DNA from 3 places in the Microbispora sp. CA-135349 genome. Region 2 is predicted to be linked to each of the others. Evidence: riboswitches for the same ligand, from Rfam matches in the RefSeq annotation. Region 2 holds a riboswitch; each other region holds the start of a gene.
What was found. Region 2 has a riboswitch for S-adenosylmethionine ahead of ACQPZZ_RS28785 (hypothetical protein). Riboswitches for the same ligand answer to the same signal wherever they lie in the genome.
Positions count from the first base shown of each region.

Region 1: linked by a shared signal. The riboswitch ahead of thrC (threonine synthase) and the one ahead of ACQPZZ_RS28785 (hypothetical protein) in region 2 are both predicted to bind S-adenosylmethionine.
Region 3: linked by a shared signal. The riboswitch ahead of ACQPZZ_RS38505 (aminotransferase class V-fold PLP-dependent enzyme) and the one ahead of ACQPZZ_RS28785 (hypothetical protein) in region 2 are both predicted to bind S-adenosylmethionine.

Region 1 covers NZ_CP192001.1:7,990,502-7,994,862, forward strand. Annotated here, with positions in the region: gene ACQPZZ_RS36765 (cold-shock protein) at 21-221, opposite strand; gene ACQPZZ_RS36770 (MoaD/ThiS family protein) at 477-752, opposite strand; gene thrC (threonine synthase) at 798-2,072, opposite strand; SAM riboswitch class I at 2,087-2,226, opposite strand; gene ACQPZZ_RS36780 (RNA polymerase sigma factor) at 2,366-2,917, opposite strand; gene ACQPZZ_RS36785 (alpha,alpha-trehalose-phosphate synthase (UDP-forming)) at 3,021-4,361, shown strand, end outside.
Region 2 covers NZ_CP192001.1:6,271,612-6,275,972, forward strand. Annotated here, with positions in the region: gene ACQPZZ_RS28775 (winged helix DNA-binding domain-containing protein) at 1-668, opposite strand, end outside; gene ACQPZZ_RS28780 (FMN-binding negative transcriptional regulator) at 773-1,384, opposite strand; SAM riboswitch class IV at 1,494-1,611, shown strand; gene ACQPZZ_RS28785 (hypothetical protein) at 1,899-2,369, shown strand; gene ACQPZZ_RS28790 (hypothetical protein) at 2,375-2,719, shown strand; gene ACQPZZ_RS28795 (serine/threonine-protein kinase) at 2,775-4,340, shown strand.
Region 3 covers NZ_CP192001.1:8,355,448-8,359,808, forward strand. Annotated here, with positions in the region: gene ACQPZZ_RS38495 (cytochrome P450) at 1-320, opposite strand, end outside; gene ACQPZZ_RS38500 (pentapeptide repeat-containing protein) at 397-1,074, shown strand; SAM riboswitch class IV at 1,135-1,250, shown strand; gene ACQPZZ_RS38505 (aminotransferase class V-fold PLP-dependent enzyme) at 1,294-2,598, shown strand; gene ACQPZZ_RS38510 (NADH-quinone oxidoreductase subunit D) at 2,780-3,973, shown strand; gene ACQPZZ_RS38515 (hypothetical protein) at 4,123-4,361, opposite strand, start outside.

The sequences.
Region 1 (4,361 bases), 1.7 Mb from region 2:
TTCGATGGTCGTTGACGGGATCAGACGGCCCGAACGGCCTCCGCCTGTGGGCCCTTCTGACCCTGCGTGATGTCGAACTCAACCCGCTGACCCTGCTCGAGGGCCTTGTAGCCGTCCATCATGATTGCCGAGTAATGGACGAACACATCCTTCCCACCGTCTACCGCGATGAAGCCATAGCCCTTGTCCGCGTTAAACCATTTGACGGTGCCCTGCGCCACTTCCGACTCCTCTTGCTGGGCTGGGGACCACACCCAAGAAGCCCCCGGTTTCGTCGATCGTCCTCGACCATACCCGCGTCAAGGCGTAGGACAACAGAGTCAATCCGCAAACTACTACTTGGCGTTCGCTCAAAGCGGCACCGAAGAATATTCACTTTACCGGTGAATAGTTGAGAGCTGCACCTTTTGTCATAGCACCGTATGACTTCTTCACGGTAGAAGTGCACTTCAGGTGCTCAGCCCCGGTGCGGCGGCTCAGCCTCCGGCGACGGCGGGGATGACCGAAATCTGCACCCCGTCCGGAGTGGCGGTGTCGAGGCCGTCAACAAATCGGACGTCCTCTTCCCCGACGTAGACGTTGACAAAACGCCGAATCTTGCCCGTCTCGTCCAGGATGCGCCCGCCGATGCCGGGGTAGTCCGCGTCCAGCTTCTGCAGGACCTCGCGGAGCGTTCCCCCCTCTCCGCTCACCTCCGCGGCTCCGTTGGTGTACGTCCGGAGAATCGTCGGAATCCGTACGGAAACGCTCATTGTTCGCTCGCTTTCGTTGCTGCCGATGGGCCTTGTGAAACGCTTTCAGTTGGCGAATGCCGCACGGAACGCGTCGAGAGAGGGGCGGATGACGGCCGTGGGACGGGCGTGCTCGGCCACCGCGTCGAGCGTCTTGAGCCCGTCGCCGGTGTTCAGCACCACGGTCTCGGCGTCGGGGTCGAGGCGGCCCTCGCGCACGAGCTTGCGCAGCACGCCGACCGTGACGCCGCCCGCCGTCTCGGCGAAGACACCCTCGGTCCTGGCCAGCAGGCGGATCGCCTCCACCACCTCCTGGTCGTTCACGTCCTCCACCGCGCCACCGGTCCGCCGGGCGATGTCGAGCACGTACGGCCCGTCCGCCGGGTTGCCGATCGCCAGGGACTTGGCGATGGTGTCGGGCCGCACCGGCTGCACCACGTCCTGCCCGGCCTTGAAGGCCCGGGAGACCGGCGAGCAGCCCTCGGCCTGGGCGCCGAAGATGCGGTAGGGCCGCTCCTCGACCAGCCCCAGCTTGATCAGCTCACGGAAGCCCTTGTCGATCTTGGTGAGCTGTGAGCCCGAGGCCACCGGGATGACGATCTGGTCGGGCAGCCGCCAGCCGAGCTGTTCGGCGATCTCGTACGCCAGCGTCTTGGAGCCCTCGGCGTAGTAAGGCCGGAGGTTGACGTTGACGAAGCCCCACTTCTCGCCCAGCTCGTCACCGATGAGCTCGGAGCAGAAGCGGTTCACCTCGTCGTAGGTGCCTTCGAGGGCGACCAGGCGGCCGCCGTACACCGCGGCCATGGTGACCTTGGCCGGCTCCAGGTCGGCGGGGATGAACACGCAGGAGTCCAGCCCGGCCCGGGCGGCCGCCGCGCCCACCGCGCCGGCGAGGTTGCCGGTGGAGGAGCACGACAGGGTGTGGAAGCCGAAGTTGCGCGCGGCCTCCAGCGCGATCGAGACGACCCGGTCCTTGAAGGAGTGCGTGGGGTTGCCGGAGTCGTCCTTGACGTGCAGCGACCGCAGCCCGAGCTCGGCCGCCAGCCTGTCGGCCTTCACGAGCTTGGTCCAGCCGGGCTGGAGGTTGGGCTTGACCGCCACGTCGGCGGGGACGGGGAGCAGGGAGCGGTACCGCCAGATGTTCGCCGGGCCGGACTCGATGTCCTCCCGGCGGATCTCGCCGAACTCGTACGCCACCTCAAGTGGACCGAAACACTCCGTACAGGCGAAGATCGGGCCGAGGTCATAGAGAGCGCCACACTCGCGGCACGAAAGACCGGTGGCGGGGCCGAACTCGACGGGGTTAGCGGCAGTGTTAGCGGCAGTGCTGGTGTGCGCCATGAAGCGAGGCCTTTCCCTCATCTTCGCTCGCGACCACCCTGGCCGCGAGCCGGAATTGGCACCTGTCCCGGCCGGGCCTCGTGGGCACGAGTACGACACCGGGGAGGTTGCCGGGGCTTCGCAGGGCCGGTCCCTCCACCCCTCTGGATGAGCATGTTCAGTTGTGGGACCTTCGCGAGAAGGTCCGTGAAGTGCCGCACCGTGCGGGCGAATCGCGCCGATCGCGGCACTAGCACTGTACCCCGGCGTCCCCTGTGTCCGTTCCGTCGTCTCAAATCATGAGACGATTTGTATCAGCCGTACGCCTCGCCAAGAGCGGTCTGCACGTACTTGCGTGCCTGGTGGATACGGGACTTGACCGTCCCGAGGGGGATCTTCAGCTGGTCGGCGACCTCCGCGTAGTCGAGCTGGCAGATGTCGCGCAGCACGAGCGCCTGAGCGAGGTCGGGCCGCTCGGCCTCAAGCGCCTCCATCGCGTCGAGCAGGTCGAGCCGCGACCCGGCGATGACGCTCACCCGCCGGGGATCGGGCCGCTGCTCGGGCAGCTCCTCCGCCTGCTCCGACGAGCGCCGCTTGAGCGTGCGGTAGGTGGTCCTCGCGCAGTTCACGGTCACGATGTGCAGCCAGGTACTGAACTTGGCCCGCCCCTCGAACCTCGCGATGTTGCGCGCCACGGCGAGCAGCGTGTCCTGCGCGGCCTCCTCGGCGTCCTGCCGATACGGTAGAAGCCGCTCACAGTGCCGCAACACGTCGGGCTCGATGCGCCGCAGCAGTTCACCGAGCGCGCGATGGTCCCCCTGGGCAGCCGATCGGGCCAGGTCCTCGGTCGTGTCGTCCAGTGCCATGCCGTATTCAGCCCTCCCGCGATCGGTTGACATCCTATTGACGGAGGTCGGCTTTTATTAATCTTCCGGCATGCGCGCCCGCTCTGATCGAGGGAACCCCAAGATGAGCAGCACCGTTCTGATCGCGTCCAACCGGGGCCCGGTGTCCTTCACGCTGTCGGACGACGGCGGCCTGACCATGCGCAGGGGCGGGGGCGGGCTCGTCTCCGGCCTGTCCGAGGTGGTCAGGGACACCGACGTCCTGTGGGTCTGCGCGGCGCTGTCGGACGGCGACCGGGGCGCGGTGCGCCAGGCGCCCGGCGGGCGGCTCGACCGGGCCTTCGAGACGGGGCCGATCCGCATGCTGGACATTCCGCCCGCGGTCTTCCACCGGGCCTACAACGCCGTGGCCAACTCGACCCTCTGGTTCGTCAACCACCTGCTTTACAACACGCCCTTCGCCCCCGAGTTCGGCACGCGCTTCCGCCGGGAGTGGGAGTCGTACCGCACGTACAACGGCGCCTTCGCGCTGGCCCTGGCCGAGGAGGCGGCGCACCGCGCGCGCGTCATGGTGCAGGACTACCACCTGACGCTGACCCCGGCGATGCTCCGTGTGGAGCGGCCCGACCTGCGCATCGCCCACTTCTCGCACACGCCCTGGGCCCCGCCCGAGTACTTCGCGCTGCTGCCCGGGGACGTCATGGCGGAAGTGTTGACCGGCATCCTCGGCGCCGATCACGCCGGGTTCCTCACCGCGCGCTGGGCCCGTGCCTTCATGGACTGCTGTGAGACGCTGCTCGGGGCCCGGGTGGACCGCGACGCCCGTACGGTGACGTTCGACGGGCGCACCACCCGGATCGGCGTCCACGCGCTCGGGGTGAACGGCGAGACGCTGCGGGCGCGGGCGGCCGAGCCGGACGTCGAGTCGCACATGACCGCGATCAGGGACCATGTCGGCGACCGCAAGCTGATCGTGCGCATCGACCGCACCGAGCTGTCCAAGAACATCGTGCGCGGCCTGCGGGCCTACCAGGAGTTCCTCGCCGCCCACCCCGAGTGGCACGGCCGGGTCGTCCATCTCGCGTTCGCCTACCCCTCACGGCACGATCTGCCGGAGTACCGCGAGTACACGGCGGCCGTGCAGCGCTGCGCGAAGGAGATCGAGGACGAGTACGCCACCGAGGACTGGGATCCGCTGATCCTCAACGTGAACGACGACTACCCGCGCTCACTTGCCGCCTATCGGCTCGCCGACGTGCTGCTCGTCAACCCGATCAGGGACGGCATGAACCTGGTGGCCAAGGAGGGCCCGATCCTGTCGCCCCGGTGCGCGCTGGTGCTGTCGCGGGAGGCGGGCGCGGCGGCCGAGCTGGGGGCCGACTCGTTGCTGGTCAACCCCTACGACGTGTCCGGCACGGCGGCGGCACTGCACGAGGCGCTGACGCTGCCGGAGCAGGAGCGGCTC
Region 2 (4,361 bases):
GGGGTGGCCGGGCCGTGGGCACCGAGGAACGCGCGGAGCACCCGCACGCCCCCTTCCTCCGGTGAAAGCGCCTCTCCCCGGCCGCCCGGCAGCCAGTCGGCGGGCCTGGCGAAGGTGACCCTGCCGTCGCGCGGCGGGCCGTAACACAGCTCGCCGAGGAAGCTGAGCGGTTTGAGCAGCGCGCCCCAGCCGGACGTGAGGGCTTCTCTCACGTGGGCGTCTCCGGTCGTCGCGATGACCGCCTCGACCAGTTCCTCCCGGGTCAGCACGCGGCCGGACAACGCGCGCGGCACGGCGTCCACGACGGCCTCGATCTCCCGGGCGGACACCCCGTGGCCGCGCTGCCAGGACGCCTTCTCCCAGAATCTGAGCGACCCGAGAGCGGCGCGGTACGCGGGAAACTCGTCCGCCGGGAGGAGGTGGAGCGTGCCGCGCATCGTCCAGGTCTTGACCAGCGTGCGGTCACGCCACAGAGCGTCCTCGATCTCCTCAGGGCGCGGGTTCGCGTGCCGTACGGCGACGGCCAGCGCCGCCGACGAGGCGACCTGCGCCTGCACCCCGCACAGCCGCCGGGCGATCGCCACCGCGTCGCCACCGCCAGCGGGCTCGACGAACTGCCGTCTCAGTCTCCAGGCGAGCACCTGCGCCCAGGTCGTCTCAGCAACCACGCCACACTTCTACACGCCGGGTACGACAAGTCGCGCGCGACCGCCGGGATGCGCGTGGGCCGGCGGACGAACCCCGGGAACCCGCGGACGCGACCAGGCGGACGTCAGCCGAGCCGGTGCAGGAGGTGGTCGCGGGCGGCGCGGTCGCCGGGGCCGCCACGCTCCTCGAGGCGCTCCGCGACGTACCGGCGGTGGGCCTCGTCCACGTTCCCGCCATACTTGAACTTGCCGTTGATCTTCTGGATCGTCAGCCGGAGACCGCGGATGCCCGGCAGGCGCCGGTGGTGCTCCGCGGGGTCGGCGAGACCGTGGTCCAGCCGGGCGAGCTGGGCGCGCAGGATGCCGAGCTTCCCGTCGGGGTCGTCGACGATCTCCGCGTGACAGATCAGCTGGACGGCGGCGTAGTAGGTCGTGGGAACGCCGAGCCGGGGGTCCTCGTCCGTGCCGGGCAGCGCCTTCCACGCCCCCTCGACGTACGCCCAGTCGCCGGCCACGGCCATGACCACGGCCGGGTTCTCCTCGACCGCCCCCCAGACCGGGTTCGGCCGGGCGAGGTGCAGCAGGATCGTGGACGCGTCCGCGAGGAGGAACTGCGTCGGCACGACCACCGGCACGTCGCGGTCGCGCCCGGACGCGATGAGGTGGCCGAACTCGTTCGCGCGGACGAACGCCAGCGCCTCCTCGTCGTCGGCGGAGTCCCAGGGATGAATCAGCACACCCTCACTGTACGCACAGGCACCCTGCCTGCCTCCTTGGCCGTGTGTGCAATACACAACATCTTCACAGGATGGACAAGTCCTCAACGATGTGCCAGCATCAGGGCCGGGTCACGAGGCCGATCGCGCCCCTGGACGATCGTCGGCTGGCAACCTCGCACATCCGCGCAAGGTGCCCTCCAGGGAAGACCTGGCCGCTGCCGGCCCGGCAGGGGCAAGCGCGGATCTCCCACCCTCCGGCATGGGATCCCCGAACGACCGAGGAATCGCGTTGCCCGCATGCCGGAACGCCGCAGCCGCGACCCGACGGCGCCCCCGCACGCCCGGACGCCCCGGACGCTCCGGACGCTCCGGGACGCCCCGGGACGCCCCGGGACGCCCCGGGACGCCCCGTGCGGCCCGGGCGCTCGCGGGCCGGTGGCGTGGTCAGACGCGTCCTCACCCGTCCAGTGCAGCCGAACGACGGCCGCGAGGCCTCGCACCCCGGCTTCTCCGAATTCCCCGAGGACGATTCATGCTTGACGACCTGCAGTTCTTCCGCACCGCCAGGGCCCTCCGGGTCTCTCCCTTCCTGATCGACGCCGCGGACCGGATCGACGCCGCCTTCCCCGACGAACTGTGCCGGCAGCTCCTCCCTCTGCTCTCCCGGCTGACGGGAACGGCCGACGACGGCAGGAACGAGGACCGCGTCCTGATGGCGCAGGACTGGCTGGCCCGCACCTGTCTCCCGGTCTGGTTGCGGGCCGCGGAGCTCGGGGATGACGCGTCACGGCTTCGCGGTCTCGCACCCCTTCGCGACGCCGAAGGCCGGGGGCGGATGGTGGAGATCGCCAAGGAGGTGGGCACCCGGGTAGGGCTCGGCGCGCCCTGCAGGGCCGAGGGCTTCCGGCTCTTCAGCCTCGCCGCAGCCGCGGCCGGCCACGCGGAGAGCGGCACGAGCCCGTGGCGGCACGTGGAATCCGCCGACCCGGACTCCGTACGGTGACCCGGGTGGCCCGCAACGCCGCCATGCGGGTGGCGCTGGCGGCGATCAGGCAGGCCGGGACGGGACCGCACCCCGGCGGCGCGAAGCCGGAGCGGCCCGACGGCGCCGCTTCCGGCGGCACCGTTTCCGGCCGCACCGTTTCCGGCGGCACCGTTTCCGGCTGCACCCCGGCCGAGCGGCGGAACGCTGCCGGCCGCGAGGAACGGGACCACGTCATGCGGGCCCGCGCCCGCGCCGCGCTCGAACCGGCCGTCGCGCTCCTGCAGCGCTCCGCGGTGGAGCTGTTCACCCACATGGCCGAGCCGCCCACGCGGAAGTGGCCGTACGAGGGCCGCACCCCCGCGGGCTGACCCGGAGCGCGAGACGGCAGATCATCTGCCTGCCGCGATCTCTAAGATGCACTTCATGTCCGCAGGGAGCGACAGACGAGGCGGCCCTGCCTCCCCCACGCACGTCCGTCATCCGCTGACGGACGCGCTCAGTTTCGTGTGGGCCGTCGTCCCGGCCGTCTCGTTGGGCCTGCTCAGCTGGCTGGTCCTCGGCTTCGCGGCGTACCGGACGAAGAGCCGGGCCACGGCCGTCGTCGCAGGCGGTCACCTGGCCGTGCTCGTGTTCCTCGTCTCGACCGCCGGGGTGCGGAACTTCCCGCAGGACGACTGGCGCAACCAGCTGGCGCTGTGGGTCTGGGTCCTCGGCGTCTGCGCGGGCGGCACCGTGCACGCTTTCGTCATACACAAGCGGGTCTTCCCTCCCCGGGCCCTGCCCGGGGAGGAGGGCCCGGCCGGCGCCACCGCGGGCGACGGGCGTCAGGTCGTGGCCGGGCCCAAGGGGATCGCGGTTCCGCTGAGTTACCTCTGGGCTCTCGTTCCGCTGCTCACGCTCGGGTTCGCCACCTTCCTGGTGGTGGGCTCCGCGGCGGTCCGCCTGCGCAGCCGCGTGCAGGCAGCGGCGGCAGCCGGATACCTCGTGCTGTTCGCGGCCCTCATCATCGTCGGCGACCCGGTCATGTCCCTGCCGGACACGGACTGGCGCGCGCAGCTGTACTACTGGTCCTGGTCGCTGAGCTCGTGGTGGGGCGGCACCTTCCACGCCTTCGTCCTGCGGCAGGCGGTGTTCACGCGACGACCGGCTCCCGTCCGGGGCCCGGTCCCGACTCTTGCGGCCGGCCCGCCCCCACCGCCGGCCCCGCCCCCGGCCGCCCCCGCCCCCTTCATCGGACCGTACCGGCTGGTGCAGCGGCTCGGCGGCGGCGGGCAGGGGGTCGTGCACCTCGGCCTCACGCCCACGGGCGAAAGGGTCGCGATCAAGGTGCTGCACGCTTCCGTCGGAACGGCCGCGGAACATGAGAGCTTCCTGCGCGAGGTCGCGGCGGCGCGGCGCGTCCCGCCGTTCGCCACCGCACCCGTCATCGACGTGGGCGTCGCCGGCGACGCCGCCTACATCGTCAGCGAGTACGTCCCCGGCCCGTCGTTGGAGACGTACGTCCGCCGGGGACGGCCCATGGACGGGGACGGCCTGATCCGTCTGGCGATCGCGACCGCCGCCGCCCTGCGGGGAATCCACGCCATGGGCATCGTCCACAGGGACTTCAAACCCGCCAACATCCTGCTCGGTCCCGACGGCCCACGTGTGATCGACTTCGGTGTGGCCAGGGCCCTCGACCACCTGACGCTGACGGCGGGGGGCGCCAAGGGGACGCCGCCGTACATGTCGCCGGAGCAGGTGTCCGGACAGCGTGCCGGCCCGCCGTCCGACGTGTTCAGCTGGGCCTCCACCATGTATTTCGCGGCGACCGGACGCCTCGCGTTCGACGGCCCGTCCGTCTACGTGATCTCCCATCGCATCCTCGGTCACCACCCGGACGTGTCGGTCCTGCCCGAGCCTCTCCGGCATCCGGCGGCCGCCTGTTTCAGCAAGGACCCCGGGACCCGGCCGACCGCCGCCCAGCTCATGCTCGCGATCACCCGATAGGCGCCGGCCCTGCCGCCCGCC
Region 3 (4,361 bases), 2.1 Mb from region 2:
GGCGTGAACGCCTTGGACACCAGGCGGCGCAGCCGCGTGTGCACCGGGGGCTCCACGTCGAGCATGCCGGCCCGGATCACCCGCCAGAACGGCTCCTGGAACTCCGGCTCCGGCTCCCGGCCGAACGCCTCGTGCGTGCCCACGTGCAGGTAGGACCGGCCGAGGCGCCGGTCGCGCAGCAGCGCGTTCACATCCGCGTGGCGGGCGATCAGCCACTGGCCCGTCGGCTCGAAGAAGCTGACCGGATCGTTGTCGCGCAGGTCGCGATAGGCCTCATAGGGGTACGCCACGAACTCGGGATTCCAGGGATCAAACTTCACAATGGACAACAATACGGATTAAAGGCCTCGCTTGGGAGTGCGGGCGTGCGGGCCCGTCATGGCGTAGGTTGGGGCGATGCCGAAGCGCCGCGAGCAGCATCGCAGGGAACCCCGCGAACTCGGCGAACTCCCCTACGCCGATCACCTCGAGCCCTTCGAGGGCAGGGTGATCCAGGGCGGCGACTACGACACGGTCCTGTTCGACGGGCAGGAGTTCGAGGACGCCGACGCTTCCAATGCCCGATTCATCGAATCGGCGTTCACCTCGGTCACCTTCACCGGCGGCCGTTATCGGCGCACCCGGTTCTCCGACGTCTGGCTGAGCGGCGTGCGCTGGGTGGGCGGTGACCTCACCGAGTCCACCTGGACGGACGCGGAGATCATCATGAGTTCCCCGGCCGGTACGGCGCTGCCCGGGGCCGCGATGAACCACGTGGCCTTCCATCGGTGCAAGCTCGACTCGGTCAACCTCCGCGCGGCCGAGCTCCGTGAGGTCTCGTTCGTCGAGTGCACGCTGCGCGACGTGGACTTCATGGGCGCCACGCTGACCGGTGTCTCCTTTCCCGGCTCCACGCTGGAACGGGTGCGGTTCGACAAGGCGCGCATGTCCCGGGTCGACCTGCGCGGCGCCGTGTCCCTGGGCATCTCCGACGGTTACGACGCGCTGCACGGCGCGACCATCAGCGGCGTCCAGCTGATGGAACTCGCGCCGATGTTCGCCCACATCCTCGGTGTCACGGTCGACAACGGCTGACTTCGCCTGAGTCGCCCGCACTTGCGGTCGGGGGGCGGTGCCGGGTTATAGTGCCGTCCAGGTCATGAGTGCCAGCGTCAAGCCCCGGCTTGCTGGCCGGCAACCCTCGCGCTCGCGGCGGGGTGCCCCGGGTGAGGACCGGGCCTGGCACGAGGTGTGCCGGGCAAGCGCGGGCTCCGCCTTCCGATGCCATGGCCGGGGTCCCCGACCCCAGGAGGCATGGCGTTGTCCGCACTCACCTTCGTCCAGCAGCCCGTCGACCGCATCTCCGAGCCCGATGTCGCCCCCGTGCGCCTGCCCGCAGTCGTGGGCGCCGACCTGGAGGTGCCCGTCAGGGGCGGCAGGCTCGTGCCGTACGCGAACCTCGACTACGCGGCGAGCGCGCCCTGTCTCGAGCCGGTGAACGCCGCCGTCGCGGCGGCGCTGCCGGCCTACTCCAGCGTCCACCGGGGTGCGGGCTACGCCTCGCAGCTCACGACGGCCAGGTATGAGCAGGCCAGGCACACCGTGCGGGCCTTCGTCGGCGCCCGCCCCGATGACGCGCTGGTCTTCGTGCGCAACACGACCGACGCCATGAACCTGCTGGCCCGCAGCCTCCCCGAGGGCACCACCGTCGTCGTGTTCGAGACCGAGCACCACGCCTCGCTGCTGCCCTGGCCCGACGCCGTACGGCTCGCGCCGCCCGCCTTCCCCGGCGAGGCGATCCGGGCGGCCGACGAGGCGCTGGCCGCGATCGAGGGCCCGGCCCTGCTCGTCGTGACCGCCGCCTCCAACGTCACGGGCGAGCTGTGGCCGATCGCCGGGCTGGCCCACATCGCCCACCGGCACGGTGCGCGGATCGCCGTGGACGCGGCCCAGTTCGTCCCCCACCGCGGGCTCAACCTCGCCGCGCTCGACCTCGACTACGTGGCGTTCTCCGGCCACAAGCTCTACGCCCCGTTCGGCGCCGGGGTGCTCGTGGGCCGCTCCGACTGGCTCGCCGCGGCCGATCCGTACCTGCGCGGCGGCGGAGCCGTACGGGCCGTGGGCGAGACCACCGAGTGGAGCGACGACCCCGAGACACGGCACGAGGCCGGCACCCCCAACGTGCTCGGCGCGATCGCGCTCGCCGCCGCCTGCGACGCGCTGACCGCGACCGGCTGGGCCGCGCTGGTGCGGGAGGAGGAGCGGCTGCTCGCCCGCCTGCGCGCCGGGCTCGCCGCGATCCCCGGCGTACGCGAGCTGTCGCTGTGGGGTCAGGACCACCCGCGCGTCGGCATCGTGTCGTTCGCCGTCGAGGGCCGCACGGCCCGCGAGGTCGCCGAGGCGCTGTCGGCCGAGTGGGGCGTCGGCGTCAGGGACGGCAAGTTCTGCGCCCACCCGTTCGTCCGCCACCTCCTCGGCGGCGGAGAGCACGGCGGCGGGGAGGACGGCGGCTGCGCGGACGGCACGGTGAGCGCCGTACGCGCCTCGATCGGCATCGGCACGACCACAGAACACGTCGACCGTCTCGTCGAGGCGCTACGCGCGATCGCCACCGCCTGAAGAAGTGAAGTCAGGTCGGGGGTCTCGCCCATGAGATCCCCGATCAAGCGGCATCCGTGGGCTTCTCGCTGACGGGCAGGCGCTCCAGCCGAGCAGCAGGCTGCTGCCGTCGACACGAGACGGTGGTCGAGTTCGTCTGATGCCTTCGCCGTCTTCGCTCCCACGTGATGAGCGTGAAAGCATGGACGGCATGACGAGCGAGCAGGAGGGCACGCACCGGGAACGCATCGTGGGGATCGGCGCGGGAGCCGACGCCGTTGAGCCGAGAGAGCTGGCCACCGAGGACATGATCCTCAACATCGGCCCGCAACATCCGTCCACCCACGGCGTGCTGCGGCTGCGGCTCGTCCTCGACGGCGAGCGCATCACGGCCGCCGAGCCGATCGTCGGCTACATGCACCGCGGCGCGGAGAAGCTGTTCGAGGTGCGCGACTACCGGCAGATCATCGTGCTCGCCAACCGGCACGACTGGCTGTCGGCGTTCGCCAACGAGCTGGGTGTCGTGCTCGCGGTCGAGCGCATGCTGGGCATGCAGCCCCCGCCCAGAGCGGTGTGGGCCAGGACGCTGCTGGCCGAGCTCAACCGCGTGCTCAGCCACCTGATGTTCCTCGGCAGTTATCCCCTGGAGCTCGGTGCGATCACGCCGGTCTTCTACGCCTTCCGCGAGCGGGAGACCCTGCAGCACGTCATGGAGGAGATCTCCGGTGGCCGCATGCACTACATGTTCAACCGGGTGGGCGGGCTGAAGGAGGAGCTGCCCCTGGGCTGGCTCGACCGCGTCACCGCCGCCGTCGCGGCCGTGCGGCGGCGGCTGCCCGACATCGAGGAGCTGATCGCCGGCAACGAGATCTTCCTGGCGCGCACCCGCGGCGTCGGGGTGCTCGACCGCGAGACGATCATGCAGTACGGCGTGAGCGGCCCGATCGCGCGGGCCTCGGGCGTCGACTTCGACCTGCGGCGCGACGAGCCCTACCTCGCGTACGGCGAGCTGCCGGTGAAGGTCGTCACCAGGTCGGCCGGGGACTGTCAGGCTCGATTCCAGGTGCTGCTCGAACAGGTCAAGGTCTCCCTCGAACTGGCCGACGCCTGCGTCGAGCGCCTGCGGCACCTGCCGCCGGGGCCGATCAACCAGCGGCTGCCGAAGGTGCTGAAGGCGCCCGAGGGGCACACGTACGCCTGGACGGAGAACCCGCTCGGCCTGAACGGCTACTACCTCGTGTCGCGGGGCGAGAAGACGCCGTGGCGGCTCAAGCTGCGCAGCGCCTCCTACAACAACATCCAGGTGCTGCGCGAGATGCTGCCGGGCACCCTGGTCGCCGACATGATCGCGATCCTCGGCTCGATGTTCTTCGTGGTCGGCGACATCGACAAGTGACCAGAGCACCGGTCATGCAATCGTCCCTGGCCACCCCCGCACCAGCGCGATCGTGCCGTCGCGCATGAACCACGGGCCTCTTCCTGACCCCGGCCGACGCGATCAGGAAGAGGTATCACAAACCGGCCCCGGGTTACCTGACCGGCGCTTCAGTTGGCGGGCCAGACGGTCTGGGTGACGCTGGAGACGCGGGTCGCCGTCAGGTACTGCCGGTCGAGGATCACCGTGAAGTCGCTGTCCCCGCCCGTGCGGCGCACCGAGCACTTCAAGGAGACCGTGGTCGGGATCTTGAGGGTGAACGCCCTGGTGAAGGACATCAGCTCCCGCCGGCCCGCGGGCACCTCGGCGTAGACCGAGTAAGGAAGCTTCGCGCCGGAGGCAAGCTCCA